One region of the Rhizobium sp. H4 genome, then DNA from elsewhere that is predicted to be linked to it. Evidence: predicted binding sites of a transcription regulator. Region 1 holds the regulator's gene; each other region holds the start of a gene.

The links. The regulator LexA, encoded in region 1, represses DNA repair genes until DNA is damaged. The targets are predictions, from matches to a motif close to TGTTCNNNNTGTGTTCNG.
Region 2: a site for LexA is predicted at 1,735-1,752, ahead of uvrA (excinuclease ABC subunit UvrA). Genes of this name have one in related genera too.
Region 3: a site for LexA is predicted at 2,525-2,542, ahead of C4N04_RS02950 (UvrD-helicase domain-containing protein). Genes of this name have one in related genera too.

The regions. Positions count from the first base shown of each region.
Region 1 is NZ_PSOW01000003.1:210,651-214,880, forward strand. Features, by position in the region: gene C4N04_RS05950 (ComEC/Rec2 family competence protein) at 1-1,668, shown strand, start outside; gene lexA (transcriptional repressor LexA) at 1,649-2,368, opposite strand; gene C4N04_RS05960 (VOC family protein) at 2,565-3,461, shown strand; gene kdsA (3-deoxy-8-phosphooctulonate synthase) at 3,458-4,230, shown strand, end outside.
Region 2 is NZ_PSOW01000003.1:356,463-360,692, reverse strand. Features, by position in the region: gene gyrA (DNA gyrase subunit A) at 1-108, opposite strand, end outside; gene C4N04_RS06660 (MarC family protein) at 346-993, shown strand; gene C4N04_RS06655 (single-stranded DNA-binding protein) at 1,079-1,591, opposite strand; gene uvrA (excinuclease ABC subunit UvrA) at 1,875-4,230, shown strand, end outside.
Region 3 is NZ_PSOW01000002.1:39,471-43,700, forward strand. Features, by position in the region: gene C4N04_RS02935 (PrkA family serine protein kinase) at 1-1,480, opposite strand, end outside; gene C4N04_RS02945 (VOC family protein) at 1,858-2,334, opposite strand; gene C4N04_RS02950 (UvrD-helicase domain-containing protein) at 2,585-4,230, shown strand, end outside.

The DNA.
Region 1 (4,230 bases):
CAGGCTGCGAGATCGACATCCGACGCTCTGCTCGAACGGCTTTACCGGCTGCGCAGCGGCATCGGCGATCGTATACGCTCTATTCTGCCCGGCGACACGGGCGCTTTTGCCGCTGCTCTCGTGACCGACGAGCGGCGCGCCATCTCGAAGGAAACGACGGAGGCGCTGCGTCAGTCCGGCCTTGCTCATATCGTGGCGATCTCGGGCCTTAACATGGCGTTGTCGGCCGGCATCTTCTTCGTCGGTTTCCGGATGCTGCTCAGCCTCGTTCCGGGTGTCGCTCAAGCCTATCCGACAAAGAAGATCGCCGCCGCCGGCGCACTCGTCGCCGTTACAGCCTACTTCCTGATCTCAGGATTCGGGGTTTCGGCCGAACGCGCCTTCATCATGATGGCGATCATGCTGATTGCCGTCTTCTTCGACCGGCCGTCGATCAGCCTGCGCAATGTCGTTCTCTCGGCGCTCATCATCATCGCCATTTCACCCTCCGAAGTCCTGGGTCCGAGCTTCCAGATGTCCTTTGCCGCGACTTTGGCACTGGTATCGGGCTATCAGCTGTGGAAGGACCGGCGCGTCCGGGAAAACCCGTTGCTGAAGCTGCCGGTCCTGCGGCCGGTCGTGGCGGTCGCCGGTTTCTTCGGCGGCGTCTTCCTGACCTCGCTGATCGGCGGCTTTTCCACGGCGCTGTTTGCGGTCGAGCATTTTCATCGCCTGACAGCTTATGGCCTGCCGGCGAACCTTGCGACGATGCCGATCATCTCCTTCATCGTCATGCCGGCCGGGCTGCTGGCGATGTTGCTCATGCCGTTCGGCCTGGACGCTCCGCTCTGGACTGTGGTCGGCTTCGGCCTCGATCTGGTGATTGCGGTCGCCAAGACGGTGTCCGGCTGGGGCGGCGATATCGACCTCGGCCGTTTGCCCGCCTGGTATTTCGCCGTCGCCGTGGCAGGCTTTCTGCTGCTGACGCTGCTCCGCACCCGATTGCGCCATGCCGGCACATCGATCCTCGCCGTCTCGACGCTTATCGTGCTGATCCTGCCGGGTTCCCGACCGCCGGATCTGGTGATTTCCGAGGATGGTGGTCTGGTCGCGCTCGTCGCGACGGCGGCAATGGCTTCCAACCGTGAAAACCCGCCGGACTTCATCTTCGACCAGTGGCAGAGAGCGCTGGTCCTGCCGACGCACCACCCGCCGAAGATGCTGGATGGCCCTGCCATCCCGCCGCAGGGTGAGGACCGCCGCCTCAGGCTTTCCCGCGATCAGCAGAATGAGGCGAGGACGGCAATGGTGGCCGCCGCAGCCGGCGGTGAGGCAAATCGTTTTTCCTGCGTCAAGAAAGCCTGGTGTATCGCCAGGCTCGGCAATGGCCATGTCGTCGCCGTCATCGACAATGCCGCCTATCTCGGCCCGGCCTGCGACGCCAGCGAGATTGTCGTGACCGCGGTGCGCCTGCGTTTCGACCGCTGCCACTCGGGTGCGACACTCTTCACCGGCGAGACGCTGCGCAGGACCGGTTCCGTCGAATTGCGTTTTGCGCAGACAGGCCTCGAGGTCGCAACCGCATTCGATGCCTTGTCGCGTCCATGGATGCGCCATCGCGCCTATGATTGGCGCAAAGACGCTTTTACCGAATCAGCTCCGTTGGCTGTCAGTGATAACGGCGAATGAGGCCGACCAGCTTGCCCTGCACCTTGACCCGGTCAGGCCCGAAGATGCGGGTCTCGTAAGCCGGGTTGGCGGCTTCGAGGGCGATCGAGGCGCCCTTGCGGCGAAAGCGTTTCAGCGTCGCTTCCTCGTCGTCGACCAGCGCAACGACGATATCGCCAGGGCTTGCGGTGCTGCCGTTGCGGATAATCACGGTGTCGCCGTCGAAGATCCCGGCGTCGATCATCGAATCGCCCTTGACCTCCAGCGCGTAATGTTCGCCCGAGCCGAGCATATCCGCAGGAACGACGATGTCGTGCGTATTGTTCTGGATAGCCGAGATCGGAACGCCGGCGGCGATCCGGCCCATGACCGGCACGGAGACAGAGCTGCCGTTGTCGGCGATCGGCTTTGCGGCAGCGGGGGCGGCGACCGGCTGGGGCTTGCCGAGGCTGCCTTCGATAACGCTCGGTGAAAAACCGCGGCGCGGCTGAAGACTGGGGCTATAGGCCTCCGGCAGCTTGATCACTTCCAAGGCCCGGGCCCGGTTCGGTAGGCGGCGAATGAAACCACGTTCCTCCAGCGCCGTGATCAGGCGATGAATGCCGGATTTCGAGGCCAGATCCAGGGCATCCTTCATCTCGTCGAAAGAGGGAGGAACGCCGGATTCCTTCATGCGCTCATGAATGAAAAGGAGAAGCTCCTGTTGTTTGCGCGTGAGCATCGACGTCAGACCCCTGATTGAAACAAATCCAGAACGGACACTATATGTTCCATATGTGTTCCGCAAGTAGCTAAATTTCCGTAAAACTTCGCGCCAACTCGTCGAGATTTTTATTTTCATTCGCCGGATTGGCGCACATGTCTTGCATTGGGAATGGGGCTGTCGCACATCTCTTTGACGTGTCAGGAGGGATCCTATGATCGCACATTCCGCCAAGCCGCACCCGCTGGATCATGTCGTGCTGCCCGTCGTCAATATCGATCTGGCGCGCGAAAGGCTCGGCAAGCTCGGCTTTACCGTCGCCGCCGATGCGCGCCATCCGTTCGGAACGGAAAATGCCTGCGTCTTTTTCGCCGACAAGACCTATATCGAGCCGCTCGGCGTGGCGAGCGTCGAGGAGAGCGAGGCGGCGGCCCGTCAGGGGAATGTCTTCGTCGCCCGCAATCGTGCCTTCCGCTTCCGCTGCGGCGAGGAGGGCCTTTCGGCGCTGGCCTTCCTCACCGAGGATGCCGGCCTCGATCATCGGCGATTCGTCGGCAACGGCGCGAGCGCCGGCGAGATGTTGCAGTTCAGCCGGCCGATGCGAATGCCGGACGGTTCGGAAAGCGTCGGCAGCTTCAAACTGGCCTTTTCAAGCGATCTGCGCGCGCCCGACTTCTTTCTCTTCACCTGTCAGCGCATCAATTCGTTCCCGGCCGACCGCGCGGCGCTGGAGGCGCATGCCAACGGCGTGACGGGCCTTGCCGAGATCGCGCTTTGTGCGCCGGAGCCGGCTGCGTTTGCCGCCTTCGTTGGTCTTGCCGTCGGGCAAACGGCGGTGGAAAAAACCGGTTTCGGCATGAATATCGCGGCATCGAATGCCAAGATCAGCCTGATGACGCCGGAAGGGCTGGAGGCCTATTTCGAGCCTGTCGTCTCCTCCGCCGATCGTGGTCTGCGCGGCCGGGCAATCCTCTTCACCGTTACCGATCTTGCCGTGACAGAAGCGCATTTGGCTGCTAACGGAGTGACATACACACGCAAGAACAATCGCATTCTGGTGAAGCCCACGCCCGGGCAGGGCGCGCTTTTTGCCTTCGAGGAACCACGATGAGCACTGATACAAATTCCGAGGTCAAGATCGGCGAAGGCGAAGGCCAGGTCACCTTTTCCAATACCGGCCGCCTGTCGCTGATTGCCGGCCCCTGCCAGATGGAGAGCCGTGATCACGCTTTCATGGTCGCCGGCACGCTGAAAGATCTCTGCGCAAAGCTCGGCATCGGCCTCGTCTATAAGAGTTCCTTCGATAAGGCGAACCGCACCTCACTCTCGGCCGAGCGCGGCATCGGGCTTGAAAAGGGCATGCAGGTCTTCGCCGACCTGAAGCGGGAATTCGGCTTTCCCGTCCTGACCGACGTCCACACCGCCGAGCAATGCGCCGAGGTGGCGGAGGTGATCGACGTTCTGCAGATCCCCGCCTTCCTATGCCGCCAGACGGATCTTCTGATCGCTGCCGCCAAGACGGGCCGCGTCGTCAACGTCAAGAAGGGCCAGTTCCTCGCCCCCTGGGACATGAAGAATGTCCTGAAGAAGCTCAATGCCAGCGGCAATCCGAACGTGCTGCTGTGCGAGCGCGGCGCCTCCTTCGGCTACAACACGCTGGTTTCCGACATGCGCTCGCTGCCGATCATGGCGGCGATGGGCGCGCCCGTCATTTTCGATGCGACCCATTCCGTCGCCCAGCCCGGCGGGCAGGGCGAGTCCTCCGGCGGCCAGCGCGAATTCGTCGAAACGCTGGCGCGCGCAGCCGTGGCGACGGGTATTGCCGGTGTCTTTCTCGAAACCCACCAGGACCCTGACAACGCTCCGTCCGACGGCCCGAA
Region 2 (4,230 bases), 150 kb from region 1:
GACGCTCATCGCGTAATCGAGATACGACCGCTGCATTTCCTCCATGATGGAGATGGGCTCGATGCCTGGCGGGAGCTTCCCGCCGCCGGGGGGTGTTTGCTCAGTCAAAACAGATCACGATCTCTTCTAGAATCACTTGAAGATTTATAGCGGAAAGCCTGTTGCCGCGCCAATTTCCGAGCGCGTTTTGAACAGGCTTTTGCGGCCGAAAAAGGGTAAAGCACGGGACTTGTGCGGCCGGACCGGACAAATCCGCAGCGGCCGCCCGCGGCATATTTGCCAAATCCAAATCCCCGCTTCACAATCGTAGAAAATCACGCACCCATATGGGCTTTCGGAGAGACGATGGCAAGCGCCGACCAGTTGATCAACGCCTTCACGACGCTTCTCGTCACCATCGATCCGCCCGGGCTCGCCCCGATCTTCCTGGGACTGACGACCGGCATGAGTCGGAGCCAGCGAACCCAGGTAGCGCTACGCGGCTCAACGATCGCCTTCATCATCCTCGCCGTCTTCGCCCTGTTCGGCTCAAGCGTTCTCGGCGTGCTCGGTATTTCGATCGGCGCCTTCCGCATCGCCGGCGGGCTGCTGCTCTTCTGGATCGCCTTCGAAATGGTGTTCGAGCGGCGCCAGGAGCGGAAGGAGAAAGCCAGCGAGGCAGCTGTCACCAAGGACCATATCGAGAATATCGCCGTCTTCCCCCTCGCCTTGCCGCTGATCGCCGGCCCGGGTGCGATCTCGGCGACAATCCTATTGGCCGGCACGCTGCCGACCTCGGTGGAAAAGGCCCAGCTGATCGCCGTCATCGCCGCCAACCTACTGCTGACACTGCTCATGCTGCTGATTGCCGACAGGCTCGACCGTTTCCTCGGCGTCACCGGGCGGGCGATCCTGACACGGCTCCTCGGCGTCATCCTTGCCGCCCTTGCAGTACAGTTCGTCGTCGACGGCGCGAAGGCAGCGCTTAATCTGATCAGCGCGACGCCGCACTGAACAGCGCGAGAGCAAACAAAAAGAGCATGACGCCGTCAAAGGCATCATGCTCTCGGATCTTCTTCAAGCCGGGATAGGCGGCCGATCAGAACGGGATGTCGTCGTCGAGATCGCGCGAGAAGTTGCCGCCACCACCGCGGTTCGACGATGGGGACGAAGCCGGGGCGCCGTAATCGTCGCCGTAATCATTATTGCTGCTGCCGCCGCGGCTGCCGCCGAAACCGGAGCTCGCACCACCACCGTCGCCGCGGCCGTCGAGCATGGTCAGCGTCGAGCTGAAGCCCTGCAGCACCACTTCCGTCGAATAACGGTCCTGGCCCTGCTGGTCCTGCCATTTGCGGGTCTGCAGCTGGCCTTCGATATAAAGCTTGGCGCCCTTCTTCACATATTGCTCGACCACCTTGCAGAGGCCTTCGTTGAAGACGACGACAGTATGCCATTCGGTCTTTTCGCGGCGTTCGCCGGAATTGCGATCACGCCAGGTCTCCGAGGTCGCGATACGAAGATTGGCGATCGGCCGGCCGTCCTGAGTGCGGCGGATTTCGGGGTCTGCACCCACGTTTCCAACCAGAATTACCTTGTTCACGCTACCAGCCATCTTCTCACCCTGCCTGCCGCCCTGCCCGGCGGCGTTTCAATCGATCGGCGCACCTTAAACCATCACGGACCGCCGATGCGCATGGGCGGCATTTAATCCACATGTTTATCCATCAGAAAGCCGCATGCATTCATCAGGAAATTTGTTCTTTATTTGTTCTAGTTTATCCGTATCATCCTGTCAACAGAATCGAAAACCTTGAACCTTCCCGGATATTCAGCCTCGACTCGCCCGCCGGCATCACTAAATAAGGGCTGTTATCCAGAAAACCAAAGCAGAGACGATGAGCGAACTGAAGACGATCTCCATCCGCGGCGCGCGCGAGCACAATCTGAAGAGCATCGATCTCGATCTGCCGCGCAACAAGCTGATCGTCATGACCGGTCTTTCTGGCTCGGGCAAATCCTCGCTCGCCTTCGACACGATCTATGCCGAGGGCCAGCGGCGCTATGTCGAAAGCCTGTCGGCCTATGCCCGGCAGTTCCTCGAAATGATGCAGAAGCCCGATGTCGACCAGATCGACGGGCTGTCGCCGGCCATTTCGATCGAGCAGAAGACCACCTCGCGAAACCCGCGCTCGACCGTCGGCACCGTCACCGAGATCTACGACTATATGCGCCTGCTCTTTGCCCGCGTCGGCGTTCCCTATTCGCCGGCGACCGGCCTGCCGATCGAGAGCCAGACCGTCAGCCAGATGGTCGACCGCATCCTCGCTTTCGGCGAAGGCACCCGTCTTTATATTCTCGCGCCGCTGGTGCGCGGGCGCAAGGGCGAATACAAGAAGGAACTGGCGGAGCTGATGAAGAAGGGCTTCCAGCGCGTCAAGGTGGACGGCCAGTTCTACGAAATCGCCGAGGCGCCTGTTCTCGACAAGAAATACAAGCACGACATCGACGTGGTGGTCGACCGCATCGTCGTGCGCTCCGATGTTTCGGCGCGGCTGGCCGACAGCCTGGAGACGTGCCTGAAGCTCGCCGACGGGCTGGCGGTCGCCGAATTCGCCGACAAGCCGCTGCCGCCGGAAGAGACCTCGGCTGGCGGATCGGCCAACAAGTCGCTGAACGAGACGCATGAGCGCGTGCTGTTTTCCGAAAAATTCGCCTGCCCGGTCTCCGGCTTCACCATTCCGGAAATCGAACCTCGGCTCTTTTCGTTCAACAATCCCTTCGGCGCCTGCCCGACCTGCGACGGCCTCGGCGCTCAGCAGAAGATCGACCCCGATCTGATCGTACCCGAGCCGGAGCGGACGCTGCGCGACGGGGCGATCGCGCCCTGGGCGAAGTCGACGTCGCCTTATTATAATCAGACGCTGGAAGCGCTCGGAAAACATTACGGCTTCAAGCTCGGCACCCGCTGGAACGATCTTTCCGCAGAGGCCAAGGACGTCATCCTCAACGGCACCGACGACAAGATCGAGTTCCACTACGCCGACGGCGCGCGCTCCTATACCACCCACAAGAATTTCGAAGGCATCATCACCAATCTCGAGCGCCGCTGGAAAGAAACCGATTCCGCCTGGGCGCGCGAGGATATCGAGCGCTTCATGTCGGCAGCCCCCTGCCCGGCCTGCAACGGCTATCGCCTGAAACCCGAAGCGCTGGCTGTGAAGATCAACAGGCTGCATATCGGCGAAGTCACTGAGATGTCGATCCGTGTCGCGCGCGACTGGTTCGAGACGCTGCCAGCCAGCTTCAACGCCAAGCAGAACGAGATCGCCGTGCGCATCCTCAAGGAGATCCGCGACCGGCTGCGCTTTTTGAACGATGTCGGTCTGGAATATCTCAGCCTGTCGCGCAATTCCGGCACGCTGTCGGGCGGCGAGAGCCAGCGCATCCGGCTTGCCTCGCAGATCGGCTCGGGGCTGACGGGCGTGCTCTACGTGCTCGATGAGCCGTCGATCGGCCTGCATCAGCGCGACAATGCCCGGCTGCTCGACACGCTGAAGCACCTGCGCGATATCGGCAACACGGTCATCGTCGTCGAGCATGACGAGGATGCGATCCTGACGGCCGACGACGTCGTCGACATCGGCCCGGCGGCCGGTATCCATGGCGGTCAGGTCATCGCCCATGGCACGCCGCAGGATATCATGGATAATCCGAAGTCGCTGACTGGCAAATATCTCTCTGGCGAACTCGGCGTGCCGGTTCCCGACCAGCGCCGCAAGCCGAAGAAGGGTCGCGAGATCAAGGTCGTCGGCGCGCGCGGCAACAATCTGAAGAATGTCACGGCCTCGATCCCGCTCGGCGTCTTTACGGCGGTGACCGGCGTTTCCGGCGGCGGCAAGTCCACCTTCCTGATCGAGACGCTGTATAAATCGGCGGCGCGCCGCGTCATGGGTGCGCGCGAAATCCCTGCCGACCACGACCGGATCGACGGTTTCGAGCATATCGACAAAGTGATCGACATCGACCAGTCGCCGATCGGCCGCACGCCGCGCTCGAACCCGGCGACCTATACCGGCGCCTTCACGCCGATCCGCGACTGGTTCGCCGGCTTGCCGGAAGCCAAGGCGCGCGGTTATCAGCCGGGCCGCTTCTCCTTCAACGTCAAGGGCGGACGCTGCGAGGCCTGCCAGGGCGACGGCGTCATCAAGATCGAAATGCACTTCCTGCCCGACGTCTACGTCACCTGCGATG
Region 3 (4,230 bases), on a different contig from region 1:
AGGCCTTCTGGATCTCGTTGCCAATGAACTCTGCATAACGCGGCGCAAGATCGGCCTTGATGAATTCCAGATAACGCTTCTCGACATCGTCGGGAAACTGCTCGCGACGGATCGCCTGTTCCAGCACATACATCAGATGGACGGGATCAGCGCCGATATCCGTGGTGTCGTGATTGAAGGTGGAGGCGAGCACCTTGAAGGCGAAGCGGGTCGATATCCCGTCCATGCCTTCGTCTATGCCGGCAGCATCCCGGTATTCCTGAACGCTGCGGGCGCGCGGATCGCTTTCCTTCAGGCTTTCGCCGTCATAGGTGCGCATCTTCGAGAAGAAGGTCGAGTTCTCATGCTTGCGCAGGCGAGAAAGCACGGAGAAACGCGCCAGCATTTCGAGCGTTGCCGGTGCGCATGGTGCATCCGCCAGTTCGGATCCCTCGATCAGTTTCTCGTAGATTTTCTGTTCCTCCGTCACCCGGAGGCAATAGGGCACCTTGATCACGCAGATACGGTCGATGAAGGCCTCGTTGTTCTTGTTGGCCTTGAAGGTCTGCCATTCCGCCTCGTTCGAATGCGCGAGGACGATGCCGGAGAAGGGTATGGCACCGATATTTTCGGAGCCGATATAGTTGCCCTCCTGCGTTGCCGTCAGCAGTGGATGCAGCATCTTGATCGGCGCCTTGAACATTTCGACGAATTCGAGAATGCCCTGGTTGGCGCGGTTGAGCCCGCCGGAATAGCTGTAGGCGTCGGGATCGTTCTGCGAGTAGGTTTCCAGCTTGCGAATATCGACCTTACCGACCAGCGAGGAAATGTCCTGGTTGTTCTCGTCGCCGGGCTCGGTCTTGGCGATCGCAATCTGGCGCAGCCGCGAAGGTTGTATCCTGACCACGCGGAATCGGGAAATATCGCCGCCGAAATCGTCAAGCCGCTTCAGGCACCAAGGGCTCATCAGCCCGTTCAGGCGCCGCAGCGGGATGCCATACTGCTCCTGGAGGAGCGAGCCCATCGTCTCAGGATCGAAGAGGTTGAGCGGGCTCTCGAACACGGGACTGATCTCGTCGCCCGCTTTCAGCACGTAGATCGGATGGACCTCCATCAACTGCTTCAGCCGCTCCGCCAGCGATGACTTGCCGCCGCCGACCGGGCCGAGCAGATAGAGAATCTGCTTGCGCTCCTCGAGTCCTTGCGCCGCGTGCCGGAAGAACGAAACAATGCGTTCGATGGTCTCTTCCATGCCGTGAAAGCCGGCAAACGCTGGATAGACCCTTATAGTCCGGTTCATGAAGATCCGGCCGAGGCGCGCATCCCTGGCGGTGTCGACCATCTGCGGCTCGCCTATGGCAGCTAGCAGGCGCTCCGTCGCATTCGCATAGGCGATCGGTTCTTTTTTACAGAGGTCGAGATATTCCGAAACCGAGATGTCGGTCTCGCGGCGCGCTTCATAACTGCGCGTGAACGCATCGAATACGGATTCACTCAGCATGGGACCTCCATTAAGGTTATGCCGCAGGCTCTAAGCCGTATAACCATCGAGATGGCCACGGCGTTCCTAAGAATCAATAGTTTCGTAGGTATATTCGACGCTCACCGGCTGTTTGTGGCAATGCACAAAAAATTGCATGCACCGGTATTTTTTTACTCTACGAAACTGTTTCATATTGTAGTTGAGAAAAGGCCCATCGCGATATCAGCACATTTAGCGACGTGACATGACTGTCAAAAAGGTGTGCAATGGCGCCGGTGATTCGAGCTGCGGGAAATCGGCGGCCGACAAGCCCGGTCGGTACGGGTGGCGAATCGCGCTCTCTTCCTCCGACAGAATAGAACGGGCGCATCGTGACCACGCGCCCGCCCGCGCCGTCAGCCGTTGAACGCCTTTTCCAGCGCGGCGATATCGATCTTGACCATGCCGAGCATCACCTCGGTCACCCGCCTCGCCCGCTCGCGATCGCTGTCAGCGACCATTTCCGAAAGCACCCGCGGCACAATCTGCCAGGAAAGACCCCAGCGATCCTTCAGCCAGCCGCAAGCCTCAGGCGTGCCGCCATTGGCGAGAAAAGCATCCCAGACCCGATCGATCTCGGCTTGGCTTTCCAGCAAAACCGCGATCGAGAAGGAGTGATTGAAGCTGTCGAGCGGGCCGGCCTTCATCGCCAGGAAAGCCTGGTCGCCGAGGGTGAACTCGATCAGCTCGACGCTGCCGGGAGGACCGCTCGGCGTTTCCGCCGGCAATATAGTCGTGCGGCCGATCCTGGAATCGGGGATGATGGATATGTAGAATTCGACAGCTTCGCGCGCTTGCTCCGCGAACCAGAGATTTGAGATGACCTTCGGCATGAAACTTCCTCCTGATGGCTTGTCGGCGGGATGATCCGGATCGTTGTTCGATGATCCAAGGACGTCGATCCGGCGCCGGCACCGACAGCTGCCGCAGAAATTTTTCGGCAGTCGCCGCGGTCCCAGCCGCCACATTCCGATCCGTTGCCGCAGTGCCGTGGCGGCGAACCGCCTGGGATCGCGGCAGTCCGGGAATGAAAGCAGAACATCTTTTCTGGTCTTTCCCTCCCGAATCACTACATTACGCGCCATGAGCAATAGTTTCGACGACATCCCCTTCTTCGACGAAGAGCCGGGCGAAATGGCGCGCAAGCCGCAGCCGCCTGCCGCACCCGCCGGAAGGGCGCCCGCTGCCGGCGGCGGTATCGCCGCCCGCGCCATGGCGGCGCGAGACGGCGGCAAGCGACCGGATTACCTCGCGGGCCTCAATCCCGAACAGACGGAAGCCGTGGAAACCTTGGAAGGTCCGGTTCTCGTCCTCGCTGGCGCCGGCACCGGCAAGACACGAGTACTGACCACGCGCATCGCCCACATCCTCAATACCGGCCGCGCCTTCCCATCGCAGATTCTCGCCGTCACCTTCACCAACAAGGCCGCCCGCGAGATGAAGGAGCGCATCGCGCTCCTCGTCGGCGGCGCCGTCGAGGGCATGCCCTGGCTCGGCACCTTCCATTCGATCGGCGTCAAGCTTCTGCGCCGTCACGCCGAACTCGTCGGCCTCAGCTCCGATTTCACCATTCTCGACACCGACGACGTCGTCCGCCTGATCAAGCAGCTGATCCAGGCCGAAGGTCTTGACGACAAGCGCTGGCCGGCCAAGCAGTTCGCCGGCATGATCGACACCTGGAAGAACAAGGGTCTCGGCCCGGCCGATATTCCCGAAGGCGACGCGCGTGCCTTCGCCAATGGCCGCGGCCGTGATCTCTATTTCGCCTATCAGGCGCGCCTGTCGACGCTCAACGCCTGCGATTTCGGCGATCTGCTGATGCATCCGATCGCGATCTTCCGCAAGAACCCGGATCTCCTCAAGGAATATCACGGCCGCTTCCGTTATATCCTCGTCGACGAGTATCAGGACACCAATACCGCACAATATATGTGGCTGAGGCTACTTGCCCAGCGCAGCAAGGGCGAGCCCCAGAATGTCTGCTGCGTCGGCGACGATGACCAGTCCATCTACGGCTGGCGCGGCGCCGAGGTCGACAATATCCTGCGCTTCGAGAAGGATTTCCCCGGCGCCAAGGTGATCAAGCTCGAGCGCAATTATCGCTCGACCGAACATATCCTCGGTGCGGCCGCCCATCTGATCGCCCATAATGAAGGCCGCCTGGGCAAGACGCTGTTCACCGACCGCGCCGATCCCGACGACGTCAAGGTGCAGGTCCACGCCTCCTGGGATTCGGAGGAGGAAGCCCGCGCCATCGGCGAAGAGATCGAGCAGCTCCAGCGGGGCAAGCATCTGCTGAACGACATGGCGATCCTCGTGCGCGCCTCCTTCCAGATGCGTGAGTTCGAAGACCGCTTCGTCACCCTCGGCCTCAATTACCGGGTCATCGGCGGCCCGCGCTTCTACGAGCGCTTGGAAATCCGCGATGCCATGGCCTATTTCCGCCTGGTCGCCCAACCGGCCGACGACTTGGCTTTCGAGCGCATCATCAACACGCCGAAGCGCGGCCTCGGCGATACGACGGTGCGCGCCCTGCATGATTATGCGCGTGCCCGCGATATCCCGATGCTGGCGGCGGCCGCCGACATGATCGAGACCGACGAACTGAAGCCGAAGGCACGCAAGGCTCTCTTCGACGTGATTCAATCTTTCCGCCGATGGCAGGAACTGCTTGAAAACACGCCGCATACCGAACTTGCCGAGCAGATCCTCGAAGAGTCCGGCTATAC